DNA from 4 places in the Serratia sp. LSHTC3 genome. Region 4 is predicted to be linked to each of the others. Evidence: predicted binding sites of a transcription regulator. Region 4 holds the regulator's gene; each other region holds the start of a gene.
What was found. Region 4 encodes PurR, which represses purine synthesis genes. Its sites were predicted from a motif close to CANGCAAACGTTTGCNTG; they were not measured.

Region 1: a site for PurR is predicted at 2,336-2,353, ahead of carA (glutamine-hydrolyzing carbamoyl-phosphate synthase small subunit). Genes of this name have one in related genera too.
Region 2: a site for PurR is predicted at 2,344-2,361, ahead of purE (5-(carboxyamino)imidazole ribonucleotide mutase). Genes of this name have one in related genera too.
Region 3: a site for PurR is predicted at 5,778-5,795, ahead of pyrD (quinone-dependent dihydroorotate dehydrogenase). Genes of this name have one in related genera too.

What each region holds. Positions count from the first base shown of each region.
Region 1 is NZ_JBXUNP010000003.1:427,421-435,469, reverse strand. Features, by position in the region: gene carB (carbamoyl-phosphate synthase large subunit) at 1-947, opposite strand, end outside; gene carA (glutamine-hydrolyzing carbamoyl-phosphate synthase small subunit) at 964-2,112, opposite strand; gene dapB (4-hydroxy-tetrahydrodipicolinate reductase) at 2,583-3,404, opposite strand; gene AC2CGI_RS14895 (glycosyltransferase) at 3,668-4,927, opposite strand; gene AC2CGI_RS14890 (TauD/TfdA dioxygenase family protein) at 4,952-5,815, opposite strand; gene pvcA (L-tyrosine isonitrile synthase) at 5,912-6,880, opposite strand; gene AC2CGI_RS14880 (LysR family transcriptional regulator) at 7,072-7,998, shown strand.
Region 2 is NZ_JBXUNP010000005.1:215,238-223,286, reverse strand. Features, by position in the region: gene cysS (cysteine--tRNA ligase) at 1-753, opposite strand, end outside; gene ppiB (peptidylprolyl isomerase B) at 1,063-1,557, shown strand; gene AC2CGI_RS19305 (UDP-2,3-diacylglucosamine diphosphatase) at 1,568-2,290, shown strand; gene purE (5-(carboxyamino)imidazole ribonucleotide mutase) at 2,440-2,964, shown strand; gene purK (5-(carboxyamino)imidazole ribonucleotide synthase) at 2,961-4,028, shown strand; gene AC2CGI_RS19290 (hypothetical protein) at 4,107-4,406, opposite strand; gene ybbP (putative ABC transporter permease subunit YbbP) at 4,536-6,968, opposite strand; gene ybbA (putative ABC transporter ATP-binding protein YbbA) at 6,965-7,651, opposite strand; gene tesA (multifunctional acyl-CoA thioesterase I/protease I/lysophospholipase L1) at 7,622-8,049, shown strand, end outside.
Region 3 is NZ_JBXUNP010000002.1:508,014-516,062, forward strand. Features, by position in the region: gene pepN (aminopeptidase N) at 1-1,262, shown strand, start outside; gene ssuB (aliphatic sulfonates ABC transporter ATP-binding protein) at 1,318-2,091, opposite strand; gene ssuC (aliphatic sulfonate ABC transporter permease SsuC) at 2,088-2,882, opposite strand; gene ssuD (FMNH2-dependent alkanesulfonate monooxygenase) at 2,894-4,042, opposite strand; gene AC2CGI_RS09590 (sulfonate ABC transporter substrate-binding protein) at 4,062-5,027, opposite strand; gene ssuE (NADPH-dependent FMN reductase) at 5,052-5,630, opposite strand; gene pyrD (quinone-dependent dihydroorotate dehydrogenase) at 5,889-6,899, shown strand; gene AC2CGI_RS09605 (cell division protein ZapC) at 7,076-7,624, shown strand; gene AC2CGI_RS09610 (YcbX family protein) at 7,631-8,049, opposite strand, start outside.
Region 4 is NZ_JBXUNP010000002.1:960,882-968,930, forward strand. Features, by position in the region: gene punC (purine nucleoside transporter PunC) at 1-547, opposite strand, end outside; gene punR (DNA-binding transcriptional activator PunR) at 671-1,615, shown strand; gene purR (HTH-type transcriptional repressor PurR) at 1,612-2,637, opposite strand; gene cydH (cytochrome bd-I oxidase subunit CydH) at 2,962-3,051, shown strand; gene sodB (superoxide dismutase [Fe]) at 3,116-3,694, opposite strand; gene AC2CGI_RS11920 (C40 family peptidase) at 3,894-4,712, opposite strand; gene AC2CGI_RS11925 (Grx4 family monothiol glutaredoxin) at 5,129-5,476, shown strand; gene rnt (ribonuclease T) at 5,544-6,227, opposite strand; gene gloA (lactoylglutathione lyase) at 6,307-6,714, opposite strand; gene nemA (alkene reductase) at 7,056-8,049, opposite strand, start outside.

The DNA.
Region 1 (8,049 bases), on a different contig from region 4:
CCGGTGGCTTTCGACGCCAGCGCCGAAGAGCGCGATACGCGCGGGTTCATTTCGATGACGATCAGGCGGCCGGTTTTCGGGTTGACCGAGAACTGCACGTTGGAGCCGCCGGTTTCGACGCCGATCTCACGCAGCACCGCCATCGAGGCGTTGCGCATGATTTGGTATTCCTTGTCGGTCAGGGTCTGGGCCGGCGCGACGGTGATCGAGTCACCGGTGTGGATGCCCATGGCGTCGAAGTTTTCGATGGAGCAGACGATGATGCAGTTGTCGTTCTTATCACGCACCACTTCCATCTCGTACTCTTTCCAACCGATCAGCGATTCATCGATCAGCAGCTCGTTGGTCGGCGACAGGTCCAGGCCGCGTTCGCAGATCTCTTCGAACTCTTCGCGGTTGTAGGCGATGCCGCCGCCGGTGCCGCCCATGGTAAAGGAAGGGCGGATGATGCACGGGAAGCCGACGTCAGCGGCCACCGCCAGCGCTTCTTCCATGGTGTGCGCGATGCCGGAACGCGCGGTATCCAGACCGATTTTCTTCATCGCCACATCGAAACGGCGACGATCTTCGGCCTTGTCAATCGCATCGGCGGTGGCGCCGATCATGGTAACGCCGAACTCGGCCAGCACGCCCTGACGCTCCAGTTCCAGCGCGCAGTTCAGCGCCGTCTGGCCGCCCATGGTCGGCAGCACCGCATCCGGGCGCTCTTTTTCGATGATCTTGCGCACCACTTCCCAGTGGATCGGCTCGATGTAGGTCGCATCGGCCATTTCCGGGTCGGTCATGATGGTCGCCGGGTTGGAGTTGACCAGAATGACGCGGTAACCCTCTTCGCGCAGCGCTTTACACGCCTGGGCACCCGAGTAGTCGAACTCACACGCCTGGCCGATAACGATCGGGCCAGCGCCGAGGATCAGGATGCTTTTTATGTCTGTACGTTTTGGCATTTTTTACTGCTCCTGATTATTTGGCGTTAGAACGGTAAGTCTCAATCAGTTCGATAAAGTGATCGAACAGCGGCGCGGCGTCGTGCGGGCCTGGGCTGGCTTCCGGGTGGCCCTGGAAGCTGAACGCCGCTTTGTCGGTGCGGTGAATGCCCTGCACCGTGTGGTCGAACAGCGATTTGTGCGTCACGCGCAGGTTCGCCGGCAGATTGTTCTCATCTACCGCAAAGCCGTGGTTCTGCGCGGTGATCATCACGGTGTTGTTGTCCAGATCCTTCACCGGGTGGTTGCCGCCGTGGTGGCCGAGCTTCATCTTCATGGTTTTCGCCCCGCTGGCCAGCGCCAGCAGCTGGTGGCCCAGGCAGATGCCGAACACCGGAATGTCGGTTTCCAGGAACTGTTTGATGGCGGTGATGGCGTAGTCGCACGGCTCCGGATCGCCCGGGCCGTTGGACAGGAAGATGCCGTCCGGATTCATTTTCAGCACCTCGTCGGCCGGGGTCTGCGCCGGCACCACGGTCAGGCGGCAGCCGCGATCCACCAGCATGCGCAGGATGTTGCGCTTGGCGCCGTAGTCGTAAGCCACCACGTGGAACGGCAGTTCCGCGGCGGTTTTGGCTTCGGGCAGGTCGCCTTCAAGCGTCCAGCTGCCTTGCTGCCAGCTGTAGGCCTCTTGGGTGGTGACCTCTTTCGCCAGATCCATGCCCTTCAACCCCGGGAAACCTTGCGCCTTGGCCAGGGCCAGCGCGGCGTCCGGCGAATCGGCGGCGATGATGCAGCCGTTCTGGGCGCCCTTCTCGCGCAGCAGGCGGGTCAATTTGCGGGTATCGATATCGGCGATCGCCACGATGTTGTGACGCTTGAGGTAGTCGGACAGGCTTTCTTCGTTGCGGTAGTTGCTGGCGATCAGCGGGAGGTCGCGAATGACGAGGCCTTGGGCGTGTACTGCGGAGGATTCTTCGTCGGAAGCATTGGTGCCGACATTGCCGATATGAGGATAAGTAAGAGTAACGATCTGGCGGGAATAGGAAGGATCAGTGAGGATTTCTTGATAACCGGTCATCGACGTATTGAAGACCACTTCCCCCACTGCCGTTCCCTCTGCCCCGATGGCCCGACCGTGGAATTGGGTTCCGTCTTCCAGAACCAATAGCGCTGACTTTATCAAAACACCCTCCAAGGAATAATCAATCACAATATTTGCATATTAATTCAGATATCGCGATCTAAATCAATGCAAAAACCGTCCGCGAGGCCAATTTTTGGCAAATTGGGCGCATTTTAATGATGAGTGCCTGGCTTGTCTACCCAAACTGCCGTTTTTTGTTTTATTTTTGCAGTTCTCGGCGCTCATGCGGCTTGAGCGCCGATAAAAACACAGAAAACCGGGGCTGGAAAACGGTTGCGGGGAAGAATGACGGAAAATAGCGCCGAAATGGGACAAAAAAGACGCTGAAAAAGCCGAGAGTGGAAAAAAAGGAGATGATTAGCAAAGTAAATACAGACAAATAACAGCTTTGGCAATGAAATAAAATCAACATGATATTTATCATGTTAAAAAAAAGGACAATAAAATTATTGCCCGATTATCATAGCATTATGATCAATACAACCACATCACGATGGTATGCAAATCAATTATAACTGGTCCAAATTCAACACGTCGCGCATATCAAATAAACCTTTATCCCGGTTATGCAGCCAGGCAGCCGCGCGCACCGCACCGCTGGCAAAAGTCATGCGGCTGGAAGCCTTATGGGTAATTTCCACCCGTTCACCGATGTCGGCGAACATCGCGGTGTGCTCGCCGACGATGTCGCCGGCGCGAATGGTGGCAAAGCCGATGCTCTTCGGATCGCGCTCGCCGGTATGGCCTTCGCGCGCATAGACCGCACAGCTTTTCAGATCGCGCCCCAGCGCGCCGGCAATCGCTTCGCCCATCGCCAACGCCGTGCCCGACGGCGCATCTACTTTGTGGCGGTGGTGCGCCTCGACGATTTCGATATCGGTATAGTCGCCCATCACCTGCGCGGCCTTCTCCAGCAGTTTCAGCACCAGGTTGACGCCGACGCTGAAGTTGGCGGCGAACACGATGCCGATATGCTGCGCTGCAGCGCGGATCGCCTGCTTGCCCGCGTCATCGAAGCCGGTGGTGCCAATCACCATCGCCTTGTGGTGCGCCACGCAAAAATCCAGGTAGTTCCGCGTGCTTTCCGGGCGGGTGAAGTCGATCAAAATGTCGAACTCGCTCGCCACTTTCTCCAGGCTGTCGCTTACCTTGACGCCCAGCGCGCCAATGCCCGCCAACTCGCCGGCATCGACGCCGATCAGGCTTGAACCCGGGCGCGACAACGCCGCGCCCAACACCACGCCTTCCGCCTGCTGCACCGCCTGGATCAACTGACGGCCCATCCGGCCGCCGGCGCCCGCAATCGCAATGCGGATTTGTGAATCACTCATGCTTGCTCTCTTCTTGATTTGACGCCTATCCCATTAGGCTATCGATTCAGGGTAACTGCCCCGCTGCAGCGCCGCCAGAGGATTCATTTCATAATTAGAAAATTATGATATTCCCCCGTTTTCATCAGCGGCGCTGTCGTGAGATTAACATTCAACCGATTTGGCGGCCTGCGACGATTGTACATAATCATGCAGTTTCCATGGCAAAAAAATGCAGAAAAAAGGCGCCGAAAACGGCGCCTGAGGAACGGAGTGCGGCGATGTCAGGCGGTAATGGCGGCCACTTCGTTGGCGATCGCCGTCAGCGCATCGTGGCGGGCATAGTCCTCACGCACCAGCGCCGCGCGCTGGCGATAGATCGGCTGCTGCAGAATGCGCGTCGCCGCCGCCAGGATCTGTTCAGGGCTTGGCGTGCTGGTGTGCAGGCTGATGCCGCAGCCGGCGGCGACCACGCGCGCGGCCGCCTCCAGTTTGTCTTCGCCTGTGCCGGCGACGATCAGCGGCACGCCGCTGTTCAGCGCATAGTTGATCGAGCCGTAACCGCCGTTGGTGATCAGCAGCGCCGTCTCCGGCAACCAGCGTTCGAAGGAGATAAACTCCCGCACTCTGGCATTGGCCGGCAGCGCGTCCATCAGTCCTTCCGTCGCCCGCCCGCCGGTGGTGGCCAACACCCGCACCGGCAGATGCGCCAGCGCCTGCAGCGTCGGCACGATCAGCTGATGCAAATCGACATTGGCCAACGTGCCCTGAGACACGATCACCAGCGGCCGGCGGTCGTCCGCCTCCCACAGCGTCTCTTCCGACGCCGGCTGGCCGCCGCTGCGCAGCGGGCCGACGAAGCGCACGCCGCTCGGCAGATCGTCGCGCTCATATTCCAGCGCCGTGGTAGCCAGCTGCAGGAAACGCTCGCAGCCGCCGATCAGCGCGTCGGTGAACGGGCGATCCAGCGCCCGCCCGCCCGCCTGCACCAGCGCCGCATCGAAGCTCTGCTGTACTTCATCGAGCAGCACGCGCGTTTCTTCATCCACCAACTGCTCACGGGTCAACGCCTGCGGCAGCAGCGCCGGCGGGATGCGCGGGCCATAAAAAATAGCATCGCGCGAAGAATACGACAGCGGCGTAACGCCGATACCGAAGACCGGCGGCCGTTCGGCAGACTGCAGCAGCGGCAGCACGCCGTAGAAGCAGTTCTCCACCATCAGCAGATCGGTGTCTTCGGCAGCGATAGTCGCACGCAGTTGCCGATCCAGCAGCGGGATCGGCGCGGCGAAGAAATCTTTCAGCGCCAGCGCCATCTGTGCATTGCCCGGCGGCAGGGCGGCGCGCTCGGGGAAGTGCTGCTCCAGGTGGCGGTAATCGAAATCCACCTGCGCGTCGAACGGCACGAAGCTCGCGCCCGCCGCCTCGGCGCGTTCGCGAAACAGCGCGCCGGTCATCATCCGCACCTGATGCCCTTGGGCAATCAGGTGTCGAGCGATGGCCAACATCGGGTAAACGTGCCCCGGAGTGGCGACTGCCGCCATCAATATCCTTGCCATAATGCTCCTTTACGCTTCTGTGTTAGCCGGCTTCAGCGCCAGATTGGCGCACACCGGATTGCTTTGAATATGCACGCGCTGCAAATGACGCGCGGAACGGGCGGTAAAGCCCTCGCGGCCGTGCAACAGCGAGAAGTTGTCCGCCACCACCACGTCACCCTGTTGCCATTGGTGGGCATAATAGTGACGCGGATCGTACAGATGCTGCTGCAGAGTGTGGTGGAACTGTTCCTGCTGTTGTTCCGGCACGCCGTGATATTCCAGCGCATGTTGATTGAGGAATTTTTTCCCCTCCGTCGGCGGTTCATTGTAGCGCATGATCAAGCCCCTGCCGTTCGGGTGCTGCACCACCAGCGGCGAACAGACTTCACCGCCGTAGTGCACCACCTGCTTGATGCGGTAGGTGATCGAGACCGACAGCCACTGATCCAGCAACGCTTCGTCCGCATTGGCCAGCAAGCGCGTGGTGTCGACGAAGGTAGTGCACCCGCCTTCGTCCGGCGACGGCGCCGCCACGCAGTGGAACAGCTGGAACTCGGGAATAGTCGGCTTATACATGCCATCCCAATGCAGCGGGACGTAGCTGCTGTCGAAAATATGATCCTTGGCGTCCGGATGTTCCTTCACGTCCAGCACCGCGCCAAACGGCCACATCATGATCTCGCCCCACTGCTCGGCGTAGCGCGTCAAAACCTCCCCATCGCTAAAACCGGAGTCGAATCCGCGCAGCACCAGCAAGTGATGCTCCTGCGCCAGCGCCCGCAGCGCTGCCACCGGCAGTTCGCCGATCTTTTGCCCCGGATGCTGCGGCGTCAGGATCGCGCCGAACGGGGTATTCGGTTGAATATGGCAATTAAGCGGTTGGTTATTCATCGGTGATTCTCCTTGCATCGAATGTGCTGCTCACACGGCAACGTGCCGTCAAAAACGCGTCCGCCAGGATTTCGGGCGCAAAAGCCTGCAGCGGCCTCAGGCCATCTGCGGTTGTTCGATCAGGTAATGGCTCGGCGTGCCGCGGATCTCCACCAATTCGCCGTCCAGGCTCTGCGCATCTTTACGCTTCATCAGCACGAACTGGCCGTTCACGTTGGCTGCCACGCCATGCCACGGCGTCAGCCAGTCGTCTTTGGTCGGCATCATGTGGATGCCTATCTTCAGGCTGTCGGCCGGCTGCGGGTGAATCGACAGGCGGATCGCCGCCGGGAAATGCTGGGCCAGCAGGTTGCCCCAGGCCCAGCTGCGCTGGATAACGCCGCAGGCGCGCCGTTTGGCGTCTTTTTGCAGCGCGGCGTTGGAACCGCTGTAGCCCGGCAGGAGGCTGTCTTCATACAAGAAGCGCGTGATGGCGCGATACAGCATTAATCCCTGCTCGTCCTGCATCAGCTGGCGCTTGATCGCCTCTTCCGATTCGGCATAACCGTCCACCAACAGCCGGCGCAGCAGATCGTAGTCATCGGTATGCTCCGCCAGGCCTTTGACATCGCCGAGGTTGAACACGCTCAGGTGGGTTGCGCCCACTTCATGCAGCAGGCTTTCAATCTCGCGTTGATAATGGTTGATCGCTTCGTCGCTGACGCGGATCAGATCGCCGAACACGTGGCCGTCGGAACAGATAACGATATGCGCGCCCGGCGGGTAATAGAGTTGAATACGCTGGCACAGCGAGTTGAGGAAGATCAGCGACAGCCGCTCCGCCATGTCCGGCACCGCGCCTATCACCTTATTGGCGTTGGGTGACTTGGTCGGAAAAGCCGGCAGCACGAATTCGATGCGCTGGTCGTTTTCAATGAATGCCCGAATGCGCGGCAATTGCACCTGAGTGACCTGCCGCTCTTCTTCAGCCAGAGAAGCATCGTCGGCGATGAGGCGACGTCGATATTGCAATAATTCACGTAGGATTTTTAATGCTATTTCTTCTTTTTTCTGTGCGCTATCCACAATGAGCTCCTGTTGCGATGTGGCGCGGGTGTATTATTGGCAAGCGCAATAAGATTTATCAAAAAGAGATAAAACGCATGCAAAATAATAATCAGCCCGTCGTTTATATGCTTCAGGCAATATAGGAAAGATGGTGCTATATTATTAGCCCGTATAAATCACAATCTAGGTTAAGTTGTGCTTAACAAACTATGAGCAATATTTTAAAACGCATGGCCATTTTCTCAAAAGTGGTCGATTGTGGCGCATTCAGCATGGCGGCAAAAGAATTGGGCATGACGACATCGGCCGTCAGCCAGCATATTCGCCAGCTGGAGGAACATCTGGGCATTCAATTACTGTTGCGATCGACGCGCTCATTGAGCCTGACCGAAGCCGGATTGTGCTTTTATGAAGATTGTCTGCTGATGATCCACGCCGCCGAGCGCGGGCAACAGCGGATCGCCGCGCTGCGCGGCGAGCTGGTCGGTGAACTGCGCGTCGCCACCTCGACCGAATTCGCCACCCATTATCTGGTGCCGGCGCTGCAGAGCTTCCTCGACGAGCACCCGCGCATCACGCTGCGGTTGGAAATCCACGATGAGAGAATAGACCTCATCGCGCAACGCATCGATCTGGCGATACGCGGCGGCGCGCTGGCTGACTCCAGCTACGTCTCAACGCGGCTGGCGCGCTGCCGCGAAGTGCTGTGCGCGTCCCCAGCCTATCTGGCACACCACGGGGTGCCGGATTCGCCTCAGGCGCTGACCCATCACCATTGGGTCACCTTTACGCCGCTCGGCAATCCGCAGTTTGTTCGCCTGATCCATCGCGACGGCGGCGAGCACCGCATGCGCATGACCGGGCGACTGTTCACCAACAGCGGCATGGCGATGAAGGAGCTGGCGCTGACCGGCAAAGGCATCATTCGCAATTTCTTCGCCAACGTCGAGCGAGAGTTGCGCAGCGGCGAGCTGATTGAAATATTGCCCGACTGGCGATTACCGGAAATTAATTGCTATGCCATTATGCCGCGACGGGAGATCCAGCCATTAAAAGTCCGGCGATTGCTGGAGCATATGAAGCTCTATTTAAAGGAGAAAGGATTAAACGACCTAGAACAGATTCGACAAGAATAAAATAAGAAACATCTGCAAGACTACTATTGTAATTATTGTAATCACGTTGAC
Region 2 (8,049 bases), on a different contig from region 4:
GACGTACGGGCCGTCGTGGGCGCAGCTCGACTGCGCGATCTCGTTCTCGTGGTGCGGGAACATCAGATCGGAACCGCCGCCGTGGATGTCGAAGTGGGTGCCCAGCTGTTTGCAGTTCATGGCGGAGCATTCGATATGCCAGCCCGGACGGCCCGGCCCCCACGGCGACTGCCAGCTCGGCTCGCCCGGCTTGGACATTTTCCACAGCACGAAGTCCATCGGGTTACGCTTCACGTCGTCGATCTCCACGCGCGCGCCGGCCTGCAGCTGATCCAGATCCTGACGCGACAGCAGGCCGTATTGCGGATCGCTGTCGATGGAGAACATCACGTCGCCGTTGCTGGCCACGTAAGCGTGATCGCGATCGATAAGACGCTGCGTGATCTCGATGATCTCGGCGATGTGCTGGGTTGCGCGCGGCTCTTGATCCGGGCGATCGATCAGCAGCGCGTCGAAGTCGGCATGCATTTCCGCCAGCATGCGTTCGGTCAGCTGGTCGCAGGTCTCATGATTTTCCGCCGCGCGGCGAATGATTTTGTCGTCTACGTCGGTGACGTTGCGCACGTAGTTCAGCGAATAGCCGAGATAGCGCAGATAACGCGCCACCACGTCGAAAGCGACAAAGGTACGACCGTGGCCGATGTGACACAGGTCATAGATGGTTACCCCGCACACGTACATGCCCACTTTCCCGGCATGAATGGGTTTGAATTCCTCTTTTTGACGACTCAGGGTATTAAAAATCTTTAGCATCGGGAGATTCCGTGGTGTGCGTGATAACAAAAAAGATAACCGGGCTTCAGGTTTTACGCCCGGTAGCGTATTGAAACCTGAAGCCTGATCTATTGCAAGGTTAAGGCCAAGCTTTGCTGACTTCACGCGAATAAAATGCGCGAAATTCGCCGGCCGGCGCAATTGTTATAATATAACACAAATGCAATTACCACAGACAGTGCGCGGTTGAGCCGCTGCTGACTCGCTGGGGCGGATATGTTATAAGGGCGGTCTGAATGTTCACTCGCTTTACGTGACGTCTCACTTCACCTTGTTAGGATTAAAACTATGGTTACTTTCCACACCAATCACGGCGATATCGTTATCAAGACCTTTGCTGACAAAGCGCCGGTTACCGTTGAAAACTTCCTGAACTACTGCCGCGCCGGTTTCTACGACAACACCATCTTCCACCGTGTGATCAACGGCTTCATGATCCAGGGCGGCGGTTTCGAGCCGGGCATGAACCAGAAAGCGACTAACGCGACCATCAAGAACGAAGCCAACAACGGTCTGAAAAACACCATCGGCACCCTGGCAATGGCGCGCACCAACGATCCGCACTCCGCCACCGCACAGTTCTTCATCAACGTGGCTGACAACGACTTCCTGAACTTCCGCGGCGAAAACGTGCAGGGCTGGGGCTACTGCGTGTTCGCTGAAGTGGTTGAAGGCATGGACGTGGTCAACAAGATCAAAGGCGTGAAAACCGGCCGCAGCGGCATGCACCAGGACGTACCGGTAGAAGACGTCGTCATCAACAGCGTGACCGTCAGCGAGTAATCGCGGCTGCATGAGTACGCTGTTCATCGCAGATCTGCACTTGTGCGCACAGGAACCGGCAATCACTGCCGGTTTTCTGCGTTTTTTACGGCGCGAAGCGGTGCACGCCGACGCGCTGTACATCCTCGGCGACCTGTTTGAAGCCTGGATCGGCGACGACGATCCCGAGCCGCTGCACGCGGAGATCGCCGCGGCGCTCAAAGCGCTGCAACAGGCCGGCGTGCCCTGCTATTTCATCCACGGCAACCGCGATTTTCTGCTCGGCAAGCGCTTCGCCCGCGCCAGCGGCATGCAGCTGCTGCCGGAAGAAAAAGTGCTGGAGCTGTACGGCCGCAGGATCCTGATCCTGCACGGCGACACCCTGTGCACCGACGATCAAGCCTATCAGCAATTCCGCCGTAAAGTGCACAACCCGCTGATTCAAAAATTGTTCCTCGCGCTGCCGCTGCGCTGGCGACTGAAGATCGCCGCCAACATGCGCGCCCGCAGCCAGCAATCCAACCAGTACAAGTCGGAAGCCATCATGGACGTCAACCCGCAGGCGGTCGAGCAAACGATGCTGCGCCACGACGTGCACTGGATGATCCACGGCCATACCCATCGCCCGGCGGTGCACCGGCTGGCGCTGAGCAACGGCGAAGCCCATCGCGCGGTGCTGGGCGCCTGGCACGTCGAAGGATCGATGATCAAAGTCAGCGCCGACGCCGTCGAGCTGATCCAATTCCCATTCTGAGTTCCGCGCAGGCGCGCGAGTGAAAATTCGCGCTTTCGCCGGTGAAAACCGGCGACGCAACCGTTTTCCTCGCCGTGCGCTCATGGTATGCTCTACGCCCTCATTCGGCCCTCAGCCGACGCCAGACAAATCACAGGAGCCTTACACCCATGGGAGCCAACGCCGCTTCAGCCGCCAATGCCGGGGCTAAAATCGCAATTGTAATGGGATCGAAAAGTGACTGGGCCACCATGCAGTTCGCCGCCGAAGTCCTGACCCAGCTCGATGTCCCCTTCCATGTCGAAGTCGTTTCCGCTCACCGCACGCCGGACAAGCTGTTCAGCTTCGCCGAGCAGGCTGCCGCCAACGGCTTTGACGTGATCATCGCCGGCGCCGGCGGTGCGGCGCATCTGCCGGGCATGCTGGCGGCGAAAACCCTGGTGCCGGTGCTGGGTGTGCCGGTGCAAAGTGCCGCGCTGAGCGGCGTAGACAGCCTCTACTCCATCGTGCAGATGCCGCGCGGCATTCCGGTGGGGACGCTGGCGATCGGCAAAGCCGGCGCCGCCAACGCCGGGCTGCTGGCGATGCAGATCCTGGCGCTGCACGACGCCGCGCTGGCGCAGCGTTTGGCGGACTGGCGTCAGGCGCAGACTGAAGACGTTTTGAACCACCCCGATCCGCGGGAGGACGCATGAAGCCGGTTTGCGTACTGGGCAACGGCCAGCTGGGGCGCATGCTGCGCCAGGCCGGCGAACCGCTGGGCATCGCCGTCTACCCCATCGGCATCGATGCCGAACCCGAGGCGGTGCCGTATCAGAACAGCGTCATTACCGCCGAGATCGAACGCTGGCCGGAAACCGCGCTGACGCGCGAACTGGCGACCCACAGCGCCTTCGTCAACCGCGACATCTTCCCGCGTCTGGCCGATCGCCTGACGCAAAAACAGCTGCTCGACCAGCTCGGCCTGGCGACCGCGCCGTGGCAGCTGCTGGCGAGCGCCGCCGAATGGCCGCAGGTATTCGCTTCGCTGGGCGAACTGGCGATCGTCAAACGCCGGGTCGGTGGCTATGACGGCCGCGGCCAGTGGCGCTTGCGCCCCGGCCAGGAAGCCGAACTGCCGGCCGACGCCTATGGCGAGTGCATCGTCGAGCAAGGCATCAATTTCTCCGGCGAAGTGTCGCTGGTGGGCGCGCGCGGCCACGACGGCCGTTCGGTATTCTACCCGCTGACCCATAACCTGCATGAAGACGGCATCCTGCGCACCAGCGTGGCGCTGCCGCAGCCCAACCCGGCGCTGCAGCAACAGGCCGAGCAGATGCTGGCGGCGATCCTGAACGAGCTGAACTACGTCGGCGTGATGGCGATGGAGTGCTTTATCGTCGGCGATCGGCTGCTGATCAACGAACTGGCGCCGCGCGTGCACAACAGCGGCCACTGGACGCAAAACGGCGCGTCCATCAGTCAGTTCGAGCTGCACCTGCGCGCCATCCTCGGCCTGCCGCTGCCGCAGCCGGTGGTGAGCACGCCATCGGTGATGGTCAACCTGATCGGCACCGCCGTCAACGAACAGTGGCTGTCGCTGCCGCTGGTGCACCTGCACTGGTATGAGAAAGAGGTGCGCCCTGGCCGCAAGGTCGGCCACCTCAATCTGAACGACCCGAGCGCCGCCGATCTGCGCCAGGCGCTGCAGACGCTGGCACCGCTGCTGCCGGGCGAATACCAAAGCGGGCTGGCCTGGGCACAGCAGAAGCTGGCCTAAAGCGCACGCCGCCGAAAGTAAAAGGGGTTAGCCCAAGGCTAACCCCTTTTTTATGACGACAATTTTAAACCGCTGCGCTTAATCAGAAAAAATATTCTTATTTTTCCTTAGCATACTTCTTATCATCAGATTCATACCCAAAAAACCACTGATGCCATATCCAAGCGCTGTGACGATATGATTGCGCAAGAAAGGGTAATTAAGGGTCAGATCGTTAGCGATAAGAATCGAAAACCACGGCAACAATGCAACCAGCAATATGCCCGTTCCGTTAAAGAATCCCGCTGAAGCAAGGCCACGCTGCCAACGTCCGAGACGTTCGCGCAAAGGCAAATTTTTTAATTCCGGGATACTTTTAAGTGACCAGTAGATTTTCATTCCCTTCGTTCCTGGTGGTAACCCGCAGATCACACATTATAAAACACGAAAATAATACAGTTTAAAGACGACGCCTCTCTTTTCTGCCAAGCCGGGTGCTTATCACATCCGGCGTTATAAATAGCCGCATCACCCCTCATAACTGCGGAACAGCGCCTTGCCGCGCAGCAGGCGCACACCCAGCCAGCCGCCGCACAGCGACAACAGCAGCGCGCTGGCCAGCGGCAGCGCCCACCACAGCACCGGCGTTGGCGTCCACGGGAAGTCGAACACCCGGCTCTGCAACAGCCACAGCGCCGCCTCGGCGCCCACCGCCGCCGCGATGCCCGCCACCAGCCCCAGCAGGGCGAACTCGCACCACAGCGTGCGGCGCAGCAGCCGTTTGCCGGCCCCCAGCGTACGGTACACCACCAGCTCCTGGCGGCGTTGACGCATGCCGACCTGCACCTGCGCCAGCAGCAATAGGCCGCCACACAGCACCACCAGCACCACCATCACCTCCAGCGCGCGGCTGACCTGCTGCAGCACGCCGCCGACCTGTTGCAGGATCGCACCGATGTCCAGCAGACTGAGCGTCGGGAACTGACGGTTGAGCTGGGTCAGCATCTGGCCGTCGCCGTCGTAGCGGAAGCTGGTGAGCCAGGTCTGCGGCTGGCCGTCCAATGCGCCCGGCGGGAAGATAAAGTAAAAGTTCGGCTTCAGGCTCTCCCAATCCACCTGGCGCAGGCTGGTGACTTTGGCGCTGAACGCCTGGGTATCGCCGCTGAAGGTCAGCGTGTCGCCCAGCTTGATCTTCAGCCGCCCGGCGATGCCTTCATCCATCGAAACCTCGCCGGTTTTCGGCGGCCAATTGCCCGCCACCAGCGGATTGTGATCCGGCAGTTCAGCCAGCCAGGTCAGGTTCAGCTCACGGTTCACCGCCTCGCCGCCCGGATCGTCTTCATGCACCCGCTCGGTCGCCACCTGCTGGTTTATCTCGGTCAGGCGCACCCGCACGATCGGGTAATAGGTTTCCGGCTTGATCTGGTGCTGCTGCAGGAAGGTTTTCACCTGCGGCACCTGCGCCTCGGTCATATTGAGCAGGAAAAAGTTCGGGCTGTCCGGCGGCAGCTGTTGCTGCCAGCGTTCGAGCAGATCGCCGCGCAGCACCAGCAACAGCGCCAACAGCATGAACGACAGCGAGAACGCCGCCAGCTGGCTGATGGTCACCCACGGCTGATGCAGCAGACGATTGACCGCCAGCCGCAGCGCCAGGCTCTTGAGCGTGATGCGGCGCAGCAGCAGCAGGCTGCCCCAACCGATGCCGCCCAACAGCAACGCCAGCACCGCCATACCGGCCAGGATCGCCCACAGCAGCGTACTGGCCCCCATCAGCGCCACCAACAGCGCCACCACGATCGCCGCCGTCACCGGCAGGAAGTAGCGCAGTGGCCAGACGTTGGCCGTCACGTCGCGGCGCAGCACCCGCAGCGGCTGGGTCGCCAGCAGCTGGCGATACGGCCGCAGCCCGACCAACAGCGAAATCAGCACCAGCGCGCCGAGCGCCCACAGCCACGGCCAGGCGCCGGCGGCGGGCAACGCGGCCGGCAACACCGGCTTCAGCAGGCGGATCAGCAGCGCTTCGAACGCCAGCCCGATCGCCCCACCACATACCGCCGCCAGCGCCATCACCGCCAGCCACTGGCCGACGATCAGCTTACGCAGCGCGCCGCGCCCGGCGCCGAGGGTTTTCAGCACCGCGATCAGATCGTAACGGCTGCGGCAATAGTGGCTCATCGCCACCGCCACGGCGGCGATCGACAACAGCAGCGTCAGCAGGGCCGACAGCAGCAGGAACTGTTGAGATCGCTGCAACGACTTGCCAAGCGCGCTGCCGGATTCCTGCAGCCCGAACCAGCGCTGGTCCGGCGTCAACTGCGGCGTCAGCCGCGCTTCGTAACGCTGAATATCCGGCTCGGCGCCGGCGAACATATAACGGTAGGTCAGGCGACTGCCCGGCTGCACCGCGCCGGTCTTATCGACGTCGGCCAGGTTGATCATGATGCGCGGCGCGGTCTGGAACGGATTGAAGCCGGCGTCCGGCTCCTGAATGATTTCACCGGCGATGCGCAGCGTGGTGTCGCCCACCTCGAGCGAATCCCCGACTTTCACGTTCAGCAGCGCCAGCAAGCGCGGCGCCACCAGCACGCTGCCCGGTTCAGGCTTGATGTTGGCCGGGCGCGTTTCCAGCTTGCCGTACAGCGGATAGACCAGATCGGTGGCTTTCACGTCCGCCAGCTGCGGCCGATCGCCGGCATAGGTCATGGTGGTGAACGACAGCTGGCGGCTCACCTTCAGCCCCTGCTGCTGCGCGTCCAGCAACCAGCCTTCCGGCACCGGATGCGCGCTGCGCAGCACCCGATCGCCGGCGATAAAGTCGCGGCTCTGCTGGCTGAGTCCTTTGTCCATGCGATCGCTGATGCTGCCCAGCGCCAGCACGCAGGCCACGGAGAGCGTCAACGCCAGCCAAACGATCAGCAGCGACGGCGAGCGCCATTCGCGCCAGAACCAGCGCCAGATCATGCTTCCTCCCACAGCTTGCCTTCGCGCAGCCGCAGCCGCCGCTGGCAGCGCGCCGCCAGGGTTTCGTCGTGGGTCACCAGGATCAGGGTGGTGTCGAAATCGCGGTTGAGAGAGAACAGCAAATCGGCGATGCGATCGCCGGTTTGACGATCGAGGTTACCGGTCGGCTCATCGGCGAACAGCACCCGCGGCCGGCCGCTGAAGGCGCGCGCCAGCGCCACGCGCTGCTGCTCGCCACCGGACAGCTGCGCCGGCAGGTGATCGAGCCGCTTGCCCAGCCCCAACTGCTCGAGCAGCTGCACCGCCTGCTCGCGGCTCTGCCTGTCGCTCTCGCCGCGCAGCAGCGCCGGCAGCTGCACGTTCTCCAGCGCGTTCAGCGTCGGCACCAGCATGAACGACTGAAACACGAAGCCGACATTTCTGGCGCGCAACGCGGCACGCCCCTCTTCGTCCAGCGCGGTCAGCGACTCGCCCAGCAAACGCACTTCGCCTTCGCTGCCGTCATCCAGCCCGGCCAATATGCCCAGTAAGGTCGACTTGCCCGAGCCGGATTCCCCGATCAGGGCGATCGTCTGCGCGGGTTTGACAAGCAGCTCGACTCCGGTAAGGATGGTGAGCTGATGCTCACCCTGACCAACGTGTTTACTAAGATGATGAACTTCAAGAACGTTTTCCGCTGGCATCTTCCCTTCCTTTTGCTGTTGGGATTATTCAGTTTACGCGCTGCCGCCGCCGATACCTTATTGATTTTGGGCGACAGTTTAAGCGCCGGCTATCGCCTGCCGATCGAGCGGGCCTGGCCGACGCTGTTGGCCGAACAGTGGCAGAAAAAACCGGGCGCACCGCAGCTGGTCAACGCCAGCATCAGCGGCGACACCGCCGCGCAGGGGCTGGCGCGTCTGCCCGCGCTGCTGAAACAGCATCAGCCGCGCTGGGTGCTGATCGAGCTGGGCGCCAACGACGGCCTGCGCGGCTTCCCGGCGCAGGACGTACAGCGCGATCTCGGCCAAATCATCACGCGGGTGCAGCAGGCCGGCGCACAGCCGCTGCTGATGCAGATCCGCATCCCGCCGAACTACGG
Region 3 (8,049 bases), 450 kb from region 4:
AGTACGATGCGCAAACTCAGCAATATCGCCTGCATGTCAGCCAGAAAACTGCGCCGACCGCCGATCAGCCGGAGAAGTTGCCGCTGCATATTCCGCTGGATATCGAACTGTACGACAGCGAAGGCAATGTCATTCCATTGCAAAAAGGCGGCCTGCCGGTCAACAACGTGCTGAACGTCACCGAAGCGGAGCAGACCTTCGTGTTCGACGGCGTGGCGCACAAGCCGGTACCGTCGCTGCTGCGCGAATTCTCCGCGCCGGTGAAACTGGACTATCCGTACAGCGATCAGCAACTGACCTTCCTGATGCAGCACGCACGCAATGAATTTGCACGTTGGGATGCGGCACAGAGCCTGCTGGCGACCTATATCAAGCTGAACGTGGCGCGGCACCAGCAGAAGCAGCCACTGTCGCTGCCGCTGCACGTGGCCGATGCGTTCCGTGCGGTGCTGCTGGACGAAAAACTGGATCCGGCGCTGGCGGCGCAGATCCTGACGCTGCCGTCGGAGAACGAAATCGCCGAGCTGTTCGCCACTATCGATCCGGAAGCGATCGCCGCGGTGCACGAAGCGATCGTACGCTGCCTGGCGCGGGAGTTGGCCGAAGAGTGGCTGGCGGTGTATCACGCCAACAAGACCGACGGCTACCGCGTGGAGCATGCCGAGATCGCCAAGCGCGCCTTGCGCAATGTGTGCCTGGGCTATCTGGCGTTCGGCGAAGATGAGGCGCTGGCGGACCAGTTGGTGAACGAACAGTATCGCCAGGCGGACAACATGACCGACTCGCTGGCGGCGCTGTCTGCCGCGGTCGCGGCCCAGCTGCCGTGCCGCGATGCGCTGCTGGCGGCGTTCGACGAGCGCTGGCATCAGGATGGCCTGGTGATGGACAAATGGTTCGTGCTGCAGGGCGGCAGCCCGGCGGCAGACGTGTTGAGCAAGGTGCGCGCGCTGTTGCAACACCGCTCGTTCAGCCTGAGCAACCCGAACCGCACCCGTTCGCTGATCGGCGGCTTCGCTTCCGGCAACCCGGCGGCGTTCCATGCCGCGGACGGCAGCGGCTATCAGTTCCTGGTGGAGATCCTCAGCGATCTCAACCAGCGCAACCCGCAGATCGCCGCGCGCCTGATCGAACCGCTGATTCGCCTGAAGCGTTACGATGCCGGCCGCCAGGCGCTGATGCGTAAGGCGCTGGAACAGCTGAAAGGGTTGGAAAACCTGTCCGGCGATCTGTACGAGAAGATCAGCAAGGCGCTCGACGCCTGATTTTTTCGCGCTAGAGACATCAAGGGACGGCCTGGGCCGTCCCTTTTTCATTCATTCAATTCGCCGCCCGGCGCGCGGCGTCCGTCGCGGCAGGCGGCGATAACACCCGTTCCAGCACTTCGGCCTCCAGTTCCGCCAGCCTGGCCGAGCCTTTGCGGCGCGGCCGCGGCAGATCGATGCTCAGATCCAGCCCGATATGGCCCTCTTCAATCAGGATCACCCGATCCGCCAGCGCGATGGCTTCGCTGACGTCATGTGTGACCAGCAGTACGGTAAAACCGTGTTGTAGCCACAGCGTTTCTATCAGCCCTTGCATCTCGATGCGCGTCAGGGCATCCAGCGCTCCGAGCGGTTCATCCAGCAGCAGCAGGCGGGGGCGGTGGATCAGCGCGCGCGCCAGGGCGACCCGCTGCTTTTGTCCGCCGGACAGCGCCGCCGGCCAATCGCGGGCGCGATCCGCCAAACCGACCGCTTCCAGGGCTTGCAACGCCGCGTCGCGCCACTGGCCGCGCAGCCCCAGACCCACGTTATCGATCACCGTTTTCCATGGCAACAGGCGCGCATCCTGAAACATCAACCGGGTATCCTCTTTAGCGGCGGCGAGCGGCGCGTTGCCGCTGAGCAAAGCGCCGCTGCTGGCCTGTTCCAGGCCGGCCAACAGGCGCAGCAGGGTGCTCTTGCCGCAGCCGCTGCGGCCAACCACCGCCACGAACTGCCCGGCGGAAATGCGCAGCTGAATATTGTCCAGCACCGTGCGGTTGCCGTAACGTTTGCCGATAGACTCCAGCGTCACCGGCGTGCCTTGCGCAAGGCGAGCGGGAAGGGTCATAGCGCTTCTCCCTGTTTCAGTTGATAGGCCGGATGCCAGCGCAACCAGACGCGCTCCAGCAGCTGCGCGCCCACGTCCGCCAGCTTGCCGAGCAGGGCGTACAGCACGATCGCCACCACCACCACGTCGGTTTGCAGAAATTCACGCGCGTTCATCGCCAGGTAGCCGATGCCCGAATTGGCCGAGATGGTTTCGGCGACGATCAGCGTCAGCCACATGAAGCCGAGAGCGAAACGCACGCCGACCATAATCGACGGCAGCGCGCCCGGCAGCACCACCTGTGTAAACAGGCGAAAACCGCTCAGGCCGTAGCTGCGGGCCATCTCCAACAGGCCGCGATCGATGTTTTTGATGCCGTGATAGGTATTGAGATAAATCGGGAACAGCGTACCGAGCGCCACCAGAAAGATCTTGGCGGATTCATCGATGCCGAACCACAGGATCACCAACGGGATCAGCGCCAGATGCGGCACGTTGCGGATCATTTGCACCGAGCTGTCCAGCAGGCGTTCGCCCCAGCGCGACAGCCCGGTAATAAAGCCGAGTATCAGTCCGATGCTGCCGCCGATGGCGAAGCCTAACAACGCGCGCTGGCTGCTGATGCTCAGGTGCTGCCACAGTTCGCCGCTTTGGCTCAGGCGCCAGAAGGCGGCCAGCACCGCACTCGGCGCCGGCAAAATGCGGTTGGACAGCCAGCCGGTTTCGACGGCGATTTGCCAGATGATCACCAGCGCCAGCGGCAGCGCCCAGGGGGCCAGCCGATACAGGATGCGTTGTACGTTATTTGCCATCGGGGCGCTCCTCAGCTCTGCGATACTTTTTGCGGAACATAGATGTTGGCCACCACTTCGCCCTGCGGACGCACCGGCTGAAGGCGAGCGGGCGTTTCCTCCTGCGCCAGATCGAGGTGCGGGAACAGCAGTTCGCCGACGCGGTAGGCCTCTTCCAGATGCGGATAGCCGGAGAGAATAAAGGTGTCGATGCCCAGATCGGCATATTCCTGCATGCGCGCCGCGACCGTCGGGCCATCGCCCACCAGCGCGGTGCCGGCGCCGCCGCGCACCAGGCCGATGCCGGCCCACAGGTTCGGGCTGATCTCCAGATTATCCTTTTTGCCGCCGTGCAGCGCCGCCATGCGCCGTTGGCCGACGGAGTCGAAGCGCGCAAAGGCCTGCTGCGCGTTGGCGATGGTTTCCTCATCGAGGTGGGCGATCAGCCGGTCAGCGGCGCGCCAGGCTTCTTCGGTGGTTTCCCGCACGATGACGTGCAGCCGGATGCCGAAACGCACCTGGCGGCCTTTCGCCGCCGCTTTGGCGCGCACCTCTTCGATCTTCGCCTTAACCTGCGCCGGCGGCTCTCCCCAGGTGAGATACATTTCTACCTGCTCGGCGGCCAGATCCTGTGCGGCGGCGGAGGATCCGCCGAAATAGAGCGGCGGGCGCGGCTGTTGCACCGGCGGGAACAGCAGTTTGGCGCCTTTCACCTGAATATGCTTGCCGTGGAAATCGACGGTTTCCCCTTCCAGCACCCGGCGCCAGATGTGGGTGAACTCGGTTGAGGCTTCGTAGCGTTCTTCATGGCTAAGGTGCAGCCCCTCGGCCGCCAGCTCTTCCGGATCGCCGCCGGTGACCAGATTGAACAGCGCGCGCCCGTTGGACAGGCGATCCAGCGTCGCCGCCTGGCGCGCCGCCAGCGTAGGGGAGATGATGCCCGGCCGCAGCGCGACCAAAAATTTCAGCCGCTGGGTGACCGGGATCAGCGAGGCGGCCACCAGCCAGGAGTCTTCGCAGGAGCGGCCGGTGGGGATCAGTACCCCGCCGAATCCCAGCCGATCCGCCGCCTGGGCGATCTGCTGCAAGTAACCGTGATCGACGCTGCGAGCACCCTGTGCGCTGCCAAGATAGTGGCCGTCGCCGTGGGTGGGTAAAAACCAGAAAACGTTCAGGCTCATCGTCAATGCTCTCCCGTATTTATTGCGCGCTTGGGCGCCAGATGCGTTGCGAGATGTCGACCTTCACCGGCACCAGCCGGTTGGCGTAAAACAGGTCGGCGGTTTGCTGCTGCGCGGCGATGGTATGCGCATCGAGCGGTGTGATGGCGGTCGGGGGGCGGTGATCCAGATAGCTGGCGATCACCGGTTCCGGCAGCCCCATGGCGTTGGCCAGCAAGGTCACGCTTTGCGCCCGGTCGCTGCGGGTGAGCGCATCGGCCTGGGTCAGCACCGTCAGGACCTGGCTGATAAAGGCGCCGTTGGCTTCGACATAAGGGCGTGCCGCCAGATAGAAGGAGCCGGTCTGGTTCAGATCGGTGCCGTCGCCGAGCACCCGAACGCCGCCCTGCAGCAGCGCGGCGGAATAATAAGGATCCCAGATCGCCCAGGCATCGACGTTGCCCTGTTGGAATGCGGCGCGCGCATCGGCGGGCGTCAGATAGGCGGGCTGGATATCCGTAAATTTCAGTCCGGCTTTTTGCAGCGATCGCAGCAGCAGGTTATGTGAGCTGGATCCTTTCTGGAACGCGACCTTATGGCCTTTCAGATCGGCGACGGTTTTGATCGGGCTGTTTTCCGGCACCAGGATCACTTCCGCCTTCGGTTTGGGCGGCTCAACGCCGACATACAGCAGATCGGCCCCGGCGGCCTGCGCGAAGATCGGCGGAATATCGCCGGTGCTGCCCAGATCGATGCTGCCGACGTTCAGGGCCTCCAGCATTTGCGGGCCGGCGGGAAACTCGATCCAACTGATGCGGGTGGCGGGGAAACGTTCCTCCAGCAGCCGGTGGCTCTTCGCCAGCACCAGACTGACCGATCCTTTTTGGTAGCCGATGCGGAACTGCGCCGGATCCTGAGCGACGGCGGCGTTGGCCCAAACCAGCGACAGCAGGCCGGTGAAGGCGGCGGCGCTCAGCCAACGCCGCAAAGCAATGCGTTGTTTCATTCAGGCTCTCCTTTTCCAGGCGTTTCAGGCGGTTTGACGCGCCGCCAGTGGCGAGGCGACGCGCAGCGCCGGCGGTTTGCGGCGGCCAAGTGCCAGATAGAAACTGGCCAGTGCCTCTTCCAGCCGGGCGGCCACGGCGTCGGTGAGCGTGGCGCCTTCGTCGGTCAGCTGGATCTGGCTGTCGTCGGCGAACACGCCGTGCAGCACCTCTTGCGCTTTCAGCGCCGCCAGTACCGGTTTCAACGCATAGTCCACCGCCAGCATGTGGCCGATCGAACCACCGGTCGCCAGCGGCAACACCACCTTATGATCCAGAGCGCGTTCCGGCAGCAGATCCAGCAGGGTTTTCAGCGCGCCGGAGAACGACGCTTTATAAACCGGCGTGGAAATCAGCAGGCCGTCGGCCTGCGCCAGCTGCTCGGCAAACGCCTTGATCGCCGGACTGTTGAAGTTGGCGTACAGCAGATCTTCGGCGTCAAAGTCGTGCAGGGTATAGGCCGTCACTTCCACCCCTTGCTGCCGCAGCCAGTTCTGACTCAGCGAGAGCAGCGCGGCGGAACGTGATGGGATGCGTGGGCTACCGGCCAGTGATATAACGCGCATTGCCACTCCTTATAACTAAAAGTTAGGTTTAATTAGAAAATCAATAGGAAGTGTTTTAAACCTACCAGCAACCCGGCGCGTTTTTTAAATCTCATTTTTTGATTTGGATATGCGCAAAAGCGGATTAGCGCCGATTTGGCGGTGAAGAGGGAAAACGATTGCGTAAAAACGGCTTTTTTTGCCTTTAATCAATTCCAATTAGGCGGGGGATACCGGATAATACGCCCCCGGTTTGCAACCGGGAAATCAGGAGAGTCCATGTACTACCCCCTCATCAGGAAAGCGTTGTTCCAGCTCGATCCGGAGCGCGCGCACGAAGTGACCTTTCGTCAGCTCAGCCGTATTACCGGCACCCCATTAGCGTTTCTTGTCCGTCAGTCCGTGCCGACCAAACCGGTCAACTGCATGGGGCTGTCGTTTAAAAACCCGCTGGGATTGGCCGCCGGTCTGGATAAAAACGGCGAATGCATCGATGCGTTCGGCGCGATGGGCTTCGGCCATGTGGAAGTCGGCACCGTGACGCCGCGTCCGCAACCGGGCAACGACAAGCCGCGCTTGTTCCGCGTGGTTGAGGCGGAAGGCCTGATTAACCGCATGGGGTTCAATAACCATGGCGTGGACAATCTGGTTGAAAACGTTAAGAAATCCCATTTCGGCGGCATTCTTGGGATCAATATCGGCAAGAATAAAGACACGCCGGTCGAGCAGGGCAAAGACGATTATTTGATCTGCATGGATAAAGTTTATCCGTATGCCGGATATATCGCGATTAACATCTCTTCACCGAATACGCCGGGGTTACGATCCTTACAGTATGGCGAAGCGCTGGACGATCTTTTGGCTGCGATTAAAAATAAGCAGCAGGAATTACATGCGCGTCATCACAAATATGTGCCGGTGGCGGTAAAGATCGCGCCGGATCTTTCAGAAGAAGAATTGATCCAAATTGCCGATAGCCTGGTGCGGCATAATATCGATGGCGTGATCGCCACCAATACCACGTTGGATCGAAAATTGATCCAGGGGTTGAATTACTGCGAACAAGCGGGCGGGTTAAGCGGGCGTCCGTTGCAATCACGCAGCACCGAAGTTATCCGTCGTCTCTCCACCGAACTGCAGGGGCGCCTGCCGATTATTGGCGTAGGCGGCATCGATTCGCTGACGGCGGCGCGCGAAAAAATGGAGGCCGGCGCGAGCCTGCTGCAAATTTATTCCGGATTTATCTATCACGGCCCGCGTTTGATTAAAGATATCGTTACCCATATCTAATATTTTTCCTCTCATTTTATTCCGGGGGTTTATTTCTGCCCCCGGCTCGTCTATATTTTGTTCGTTAGCTTAAATATCGTTCGCGGAATTATCCGATGTTTAAGCGATTTCATCGGTGATAAAATTGCCTTTTAGGGTGAGTGCGGCGTTGGCATAGGCAGCGAGAAGGATACGAAATGAAGATAAAACCTGACGATAATTGGCGTTGGTATTTTGATGCCGAACACGATCGGCTAATGCTGGATTTAGCTAATGGTATGATCTTTCGTTCACGTTTCCCGGCCAAAATGTTAACGCCGGACGCCTTTGATGAATGTGCTTTTTGCGTGGATGACGCCGCCCTTTATTTCACCTATGAAGAACAGTGCAAGCAGGTCAAGCTTAGCCATGAACAGCGCGCCGAGCTGGTGCTGAATGCGCTGGTCGCCTATCGCTTCCTGAAACCGCTGATGCCAAAGAGCTGGCATTTCTCGCAGCAGCATTACCCGCTGCAGCCGAAAAACGGCGAGCTGGCGGCGGTGAAAGTGATGGAGAGCGGCGCGGAAGCGCGCTTGCTGGTGGTGGAGGCCGGGGATAACGCCAGCCTGTGCCTGCTGGCGCAAAATCAGCTGACGGTCGCTGGCCGTACCATGGTCTTGGGCGACGCCATCAAGGTGATGCACGATCGGCTGAAACCGTGCGCGCAGGATGAAAGCGCCGCCCCGGCTTACGACAGGGCGGTATAAGGCGGTTTACGCCAGGGTCAAATCACTTTTCGGGATGCAGCTGCAGCACAGGATGGTGCCGTTGTCGCCCAGCGCGCTTTTCTTCAGGGGCGCGACCTCACCACTCAGCAACGTAATGCGGCAACTGCCGCAAATCCCGGCGCGGCAGGAGTAAGGCACGCGGATGCCTTGCTGTTCCAACTGTTCGAGCAAGATCTGCTGGTTGTTGCCGGTAAACACCTTTCCTTCATATTCGATCGTGACGCTGTGCGCGCTGTCTTGCGGCACCTGCACGCTCTCCACCACTTTGCCTGCGCCATAAGGGCGCGGCGGCTTGGTCGACAGCACTTCCACCGTATCGCCCACGCGGATGATGCCGCTGTTGCGGGCGATCATATTCTGGCCGAAATCGATATCGCCGTTGTCGGCGGAGCGGAATTTTTGCA
Region 4 (8,049 bases):
GCTCTTTGAGCAGCAGCGTCGGCAGCAGCAGCAGTGCGGTGATCACCAACAGCGCGGCGAAGATCGCACGCCAGCTGGCGTGGTTCAGCAGCCAGGCGCCAAGCAGCGGCGCCAGCGCTGGTGACAGCGCCACCAGCGGCATGATGGTGGCGAACACGCGGTTGGCCTGGCCTTCGCGATAGCGGTCGACCACCAGCGCTTGCCAGATGGCGGTGGCGGAACAGACGCCGACGGCCTGAATAAAGCGCAGTATCCAGAGCTGCACGGCATTTTCTACCCACAGCATGCCCAGGCAGCCGAGCGCGAACAGCGTCAGGCCGATCAATAATACCGGTTTGCGGCCCAGCCGGTCGGAGAGCGGCCCCCACAGCAGTTGCGCGAAGGCGAAGCCGGCCAGGAAGATGCTCAGGCTGGCGCTGACCGCGCCGGCGGAAATTTGCAGTTCCTCCCGCATGGCGCCGAAGGCGGGCAGGTACATATCGGTCGCCAGATAACCCAACATGCTCAGGCCGGCGAGGTAGAACATAAAGCCAAAAGAATTTCGCATGGTATTTCTCGTTAATATTTTAGTGTCGCAGGTTTTTAGCGCCGGCCAGTGTATCCGGCTGGATCTCTGCTTGTGAAACGGTAATATTTGCAAAGTGCTGTTAAAAAAATTGAAGGCAAAGCGATGTGGTCTGAATATTCTCTTGAAGTTGTTGACGCGGTCGCGCGCACCGGCAGTTTCAGCGCGGCGGCGCAGGAGCTGCACCGGGTGCCGTCGGCGGTGAGCTATACCGTGCGGCAACTGGAACAATGGCTTGCGGTGCCGCTGTTTGAGCGGCGTCACCGTGATGTGGAGTTGACGCCGGCCGGCGCGCTGTTTATCAAGGATGCGAGAGTTGTTATCAAAAAAATGCTCGACACCCGTCGCCACTGTCAGCAGGTGGCCAACGGGTGGCGCGGCCAGCTGAATATCGCAGTCGACATCATCGTCAAACCCCAGCGCAGCCGCCAGCTGGTGCTGGATTTCTACCGCCATTTCCCCGATGTTGAACTGATGCTGCAACCCGAAGTGTTCAACGGCGTTTGGGATGCGTTGGTGGACGGCAGGGTGGACATGGCGATCGGCGCCACGCGCGCGGTGCCGGTCGGCGGCGGCTTTGCCTTCCGCGATATGGGCTACATGAACTGGCTGTGCGTAGTCAGCCCACAGCATCCGCTGGCGCAGCTGGCAGGGCCGTTAAATGACGATCGGTTGAGGCCGTACCCTGCGCTTTGTCTGGAAGACACCTCGCGCAATCTGCCCAAGCGCGTCACCTGGACGCTGGATAACCAGCGGCGGCTGGTGGTGCCGGACTGGACATCGGCGCTCGACTGTCTGTGCGCCGGGCTGTGCGTCGGCATGATGCCGGCGCATCGGGCGCTGCCGCTGGTGCAGCGCGGTGAGCTGAAGGCGTTGCAGCTGCAGCAGCCGTTTCCCGCCAGCCCTTGCTGCCTGACCTGGCAGCAGGATAAACCGTCGCCGGCGATGAGTTGGCTGCTGGCGTATCTGGGCGATGGCGAGACGCTGAATCAGGAGTGGCTGAGCGAGGCGGCGCCGGAAGCCGTGCAGGCTTCCGGCTCAGGGGATTAGCGGCGGTAGTCGATGAACGGACCGTCGGCGACCGAACGGCGTTCCACCAGCTTCGGATGCACTTCGATCACCTGCGATTCTTCGCGCTTGCTGATGATGCGATCCAGCAGCATGGTGAAGGCCATTTCTCCCAGGCGCTCTTTAGGCTGGTGAATGGTGGTCAGCGCTGGAGTGAAGTAGCGGGCGTTGCGCACGTTGTCATAGCCGATCACGGAAATATCCTGCGGCACTCGCAGCCCCAGCTCATCAGCGGCGCAGATGGCGCCCATCGCCATGATGTCGCCGCCGCAAAATACCGCGGTCGGCCGCTGTTTTTGCGACAGGATTTGGTGCATCGCCTTGTAGCCGGACTCCGGCTCGAAGTCACCCTGGACGATCCACTCTTCGCGAATGTCGATATGCGCTTCCTGCAGCGCCTTCATAAAGCCCTGATGACGGCCGCCGCCGGTGTTGCGCGACAGCTGGCCCGGGATGGCGCCGATATCGCGGTGACCGCGCTCGATCAGGTAACGGCCGGCCAGATAGCCGCCTTCGAACGCGTTATCGATGATGGTGTCGGTGAAGTCGCCGCGCGCAGCGCCCCAGTCCATCACCACCATCGGGATATTACGGTAGTCCTCCAGCATGCCCAGCAGTTGATCCGGGTATTCGGAACACATGACCAGCAGGCCGTCGACGCGCTTTTGCGCCAGCATCGCCAGGTAGGCGCGCTGCTTGTCCAGATTGTTGTGCGAGTTGCACAGGATCAGGGTGTAACCTTTGCTGTAGCAGCTGTTTTCCACCGCCTCGATCACTTCGGCAAAATAGGGCGCTTCGCTCGAGGTGGCCAGCAGACCGATAGACTTGGTGTGATTGACTTTCAGGCTGCGCGCCACGGCGCTCGGCGAGTAGTGCAGCTCTTTGATCGCGGCCCACACGGCCGCTTTGGTCTCTTCGGCGACGAAACGAGTCTTATTGATGACGTGCGAAACGGTGGTGGTGGAAACGCCCGCGCGTTTGGCCACATCTTTAATCGTTGCCATGTAAGGAATGACTCCTGAACTCACATGTTTACAGCATGTAAGTGTGATGTTAATCGTTTGCCTACGTAGATCCTTCTCCAGAGAAGCGAAAACTGAGTTTTTAGTGTGTTGAAGTCTTCAGCGCTTAATCAGGAGGGGCATGGATGCCGGTACGCAGTTGTGAACTGCGAATTTTGTCGCATATTGAACAAAAGTGGAAGAGGTAATCGAGATTATAAACCGGGAAATGATAACAAGATTTTATCGGCGAACTGTGGGAAAATGATTTGACGTACTAATTGTGCGCCTTTTATCCTTAGGAAAGCCCATTTTAAAGGAGTTGTCATGGATACCGATCTGAAGATGTCTCTGTTCACTACCGTCGGCGCGTTGGCGATGATCATCGCTTTCAGCTTTGTCGCCGCGTTGAACTGATCTCCCGCCGGTTTTAAAAAAGGCGCAGCCTGGCTGCGCCTCGTCACTTCGGCAAGGCCTGCGTTTACGCCAGGTTTTCCGCCGCAAATTTCCAGTTGACCAACGCCCAGAAGTTTTCCAGGTATTTTGGACGCGCATTGCGGTAATCGATGTAATACGCGTGTTCCCACACGTCAACGGTCAGCAGCGGTTTATCTTCACCGGTCAGCGGAGTTGCCGCGTTGGAGGTGTTGACGATCGCCAGCGCACCGTCTGGTTTTTTCACCAGCCAGGTCCAGCCGGCGCCGAAGTTTTTCACGGCGGCATCGGTGAACTGCTCTTTGAACGCAGCGAAAGAGCCGAAGGATTTGACGATCGCCGCCGCCAGTTCGCCCTGCGGTTCACCGCCGCCCTGTGGCGACAGGCAGTGCCAGTAGAAGGTGTGGTTCCACACCTGCGCGGCGTTGTTGAACACGCCGCCGTTGGAGGTCTTGATGATCTCTTCGAGCGATTTGCCCTCGAACTCGCTGCCTTTCACCAGGTTGTTCAGGTTAACCACGTAGGTATTGTGGTGTTTGCCGTAGTGGTATTCCAGGGTCTCGGCGGAGATGTGCGGCTCGAGCGCGTTTTTCTCATACGGTAATGCAGGTAATTCAAACGACATTGCTTCCTCCTTTACAGCGCCACTTTCTTCCCGCCCAGGCGGGAGCCAGATGGGCCGTTTTTTATTGTGGTCATTCAATCTTAACAATTTTCATCATAAAAAACAGGAGGAAAAGCGAGAAATGCGCGTGGGGGAGTGCGATGGGCGATAGCTTGAGCAGGCGGTTGCGACCGGGGCCGCAACCGCGCAGAACAGGGAATTAACGGATGGTTTTCGGCGTCACTACGCGGCGTGCGCCGATGTAATGGTTTTGCCAATAGTCGTTGTCGAGCTGGCTGATGCGGATCTCTTCGCCGGTGCGCGGCGACTGGATGAATTTGCCGTTGCCGAGATAGACGCCGACATGGTCCGCCACGCCGCGGTTGTTGATGCGGAAGAACACCAAATCGCCGCTTTCCAGTTCGCTTTTCTTGATCGGCGCCGCGTCGCGAAGGTGATACATTTCGTTGGCGGTGCGCGGCATCTTGATTTTCACCACGTCCTTATAGGCGTAATAGATAAGGCCGCTGCAGTCGAAGCCGGTGCGCGGCGAGCTGCCGCCCCAGCGGTAAGGCTTGCCCATCTGATCCATCAGCTTGGCCATCGCGGTCTGTTTGGCATGCTGGTAACGTTTTTTGTGCGCCGGGCTGAGTTTTAACGGCTTTTCTTCACGCGCCAGTTTGGCGGTGGCCATACCGGCGTCGCGGTGGCGGCCATAGCCTTTTTTATAGCCCTTTTTCGGCGGGGTGACTTTAATCTTGGCGGTTTTCTGCGCTTTGGCCTTGGGTTTGGCGCTGACGATCTTTTTCGCGCTTTTCTCGCTTTTGGCCTTGGCGGTCTTGGTTTTTTTCTCGGGGGCCGTCACTTTGGCTTTTTTGGCGGCTTTATCCGCTTTCTTTTTTCTGCGGTCATCGGGCCGCGCTTCATTAGCATGGCTTTTACGCTGCTCGGCGGCAACGCGCGCCTGTGGCGCAGCGTGCGCCAAATTGAAGAAGAGCTGCGTAAACAGCAGCGCAAAGAGCGTAAGAATTAAACGCATGTCGACGTCACCAACCTTGGCCCCGAAACGGATATCGAAAGAGTTACAGTATTCCCGAACTTCACCATATAAAACAGCGAAGAACTCATAAATAATAATCCATATTGTGAGAAAACGTTAATGACATTTTTTTTGGTTTAAAATCAGCCTGTTGATGTATAAAAAAGCGCCAGGCGACGGTGGCGGATATAATTAAGCCGCGCCGGCATCGCGGCGCAATATATTAGTGAAATGGTCGGATTAAAAATGTTATTCTCAACGTATGTTTTGACCGGAATGACGTGGCCGGTGAAACGCGATCGGCGGCGGGCGAATATCCTTGCAAAAGATGGCGTTTTCTTGCGACTGTTCCAGCCGCTACAATAGCCCGCGTGATGCATGTTGTAGCCATGAAATGTGGCTTGAGGAAGCAATAAATGACGACGACACTTGAAAAAATTCAGCACCAGATCGCTGAAAACCCGATTCTGCTTTACATGAAAGGTTCGCCAAAGCTGCCGAGCTGCGGCTTTTCCGCGCAGGCTGTGCAAGCGCTGTCCGCCTGCGGCGAGCGTTTCGCCTATGTGGACATTTTGCAGAACCCGGATATCCGCGCCGAGCTGCCAAAATACGCCAACTGGCCGACGTTCCCGCAGCTGTGGGTAGATGGTGAGCTGGTCGGCGGTTGCGATATCATCATCGAGATGTATCAGCGCGGCGAACTGCAGCAACTGATCAAAGAAACGGCAGAAAAGTATAAAGCGCAGGAAGACCAGCAGTCTTAATCGACGGGCTTGCGATTATCGCGTAACGGGCGGCGCCAGTGTAACTGGGCCGCCTTTTTTGTTGGTTTTATTCGGCGAGATCGCCGGCGGGCAGCGGCCAGCCGCCGAGACGTTTCCAGCGGTTAACCAGCTCGCAAAACAGCAGGGCGGTTTGCTCGGTGTCGTACAGCGCGGAGTGCGCCTGGCTGCTGTCGAACGGCATGCCGGCGGCGATGCAGGCTTTGGCCAGCACCGTTTGCCCCAGCACCAGGCCGCTCAGCGCGGCGGTGTCGAAGGTGGCGAACGGATGGAACGGGTTGCGCTTCAGGCCGGCGCGTTCGGCCGCGGCCATCAAAAAGCTGTGATCGAAGTTGGCGTTGTGCGCCACGATAATGGCGCGATTGCAACCGCGATCCTTGAGCCCTTTGCGCACCGCTTTGAAAATGGCGTGCAGCGCGTCATATTCGCTGACCGCGCCGCGCAGCGGATTGTGCGGATCGATGCCGTTAAACGCCAGCGCTTCCGGCTGCAGGTTGGCGCCCTCGAAAGGCTCCACGTGGAAGTGCAGGGTTTCGTCCCGCTGCAGCCAGCCGTCCTCATCCATTTTCAGCGTGACGGCGGCGATCTCCAGCAACGCATCGGTATTGGCGTTGAAGCCGGCGGTTTCAACATCTATTACTACGGGATAAAACCCACGAAAACGACCACTCAGGGCGTTAAGATCACTTTTCTCGGCCATCAGTTTCTTATCTTCATCGAATGCAGCGCGCATTATGGCAAATTTTGCGCCCGGTTGCAGGCGCTATCGCGCGGAGAATCAGCAGGGCGCCAACGCGCCCTGAAGGGGAGGCTTAGTGGCCGAGGCCCTGACCGGCGTGTTTGTTTTCGATCAGCTCGATTTTGTAGCCGTCCGGATCTTCGACGAAGGCGATAACCGTGGTACCGCCTTTCACCGGGCCGGCTTCGCGGGTGACTTTGCCGCCGGCGCGACGGATGCTGTCGCAGGTGGCGGCAACGTCATCCACGCCCAGCGCCAGGTGGCCGAAGGCGGTGCCCATATCGTAGCTGTCGGTGCCCCAGTTATAGGTCAGTTCGATAACTGCGCCTTCGCTCTCTTCCGTATAGCCGACGAAAGCCAGGGAGTATTTGTACTCCGGGTTTTCGCTGGTGCGCAGCAGGCGCATGCCTAATACCTTGGTGTAGAAGTCGATGGCGCGTTGCAGGTCACCGACGCGGATCATGGTATGGAGTAAGCGCATAATTCCTCTGAATTGACTGTGCCGTGGCAGACGGCGGGTGGATTGAAGCACAAGCGAGTATAGCCTTGTCCCGCAAGGGAATTCAACGTGACGAACTGGTGACAATGTCACTTTGTGGTCTCGCGTCGAGGGTGTCTAAATATTGATCGAGTGTACCGATCGATACAGAGTAATTGATCTGCACAATCAATTATCTATTCCAGCGGCGATCGTGTAAAAATCGAACGGCAATAAAGATCAACACCAGGGAACAGCGGCCCGCCTCGTGCGGGCCTTTTTGCTTTGCGCGCGACGCATAAAAAACGGCCATGCGATTGCGTGGCCGTTGGGGTCAGGACAGATTACTTCGCCAGAAACGGATAGTCGGTATAGCCTTCGGCGCCGCCGCCGTAGAAGGTTTCCGGCTTAGGTTCGTTCAGCGGGGCGTGCTGGCGGAAACGCTCTACCAGATCCGGGTTGGCGATGTAGCTGCGGCCGAAGGCCACCGCGTCGATGAAACCTTTTTCGATCAAAGCTTCGGCTTTTTCGGCGGTGTAGGCGCCGGCACCGACGATCACCCCTTTAAAGTGGGCGCGCACCGAGTCGCGGAAGGCGTCGGAATACGGTTTGCCGCCGGCCCAGTCAGGTTCGGAGATGTGCAGGTAAGCGATATTGCGCTTATTCAGCTCTTCCACCAGATACAGCGCTGCTTCTTCCTGATCTTCGCCGTTGTCCAGCCCGTTGAACGGCCCCAGCGGCGAGATACGGATACCGATGTGTTCGGCACCCCATTCGGCGATGGTGGCGTCGACCACTTCCAGCGTCAGGCGGGTGCGATTCTCAATGCTGCCACCGTATTGATCGGTACGTTGGTTGGAAGCCGGTGACATGAACTGGTGCAGCAGATAGCCGTGGGCAGCATGCAGTTCGATGAAGTCGAAACCGGCTTCGCGCGCGTTGGCGGTTGCCTGGCGGAAATCGTTGATGATGCCCGGGATCTCGCTGGTTTCCAGCGCGCGCGGCGTGGAGGTCGGCACGCGCACCCAGGCGCCGGTTTCATCACGCACGGTGGTGCGGGTTTCGGCGTTGATGGCCGAAGGTGCGACCGGCGCTTGCCCGCCTGGCTGCAGGCTGGCGTGGGAAATGCGGCCTACGTGCCACAGCTGCACGGCGATGTGGCCGTTGTTGTCATGCACTGCCTGCGTGATGTTTTTCCATGCGGCGATCTGCTCCGGCGTATGCAAACCGGGCGCGCCGGCGTAGCCTTTCGCCTGGAAGGAAACCTGGGTCGCTTCGGTCACGATCAGGCCGGCGCTGGCGCGCTGTGCGTAATATTCCGCCATCAGCGGCGTAGGA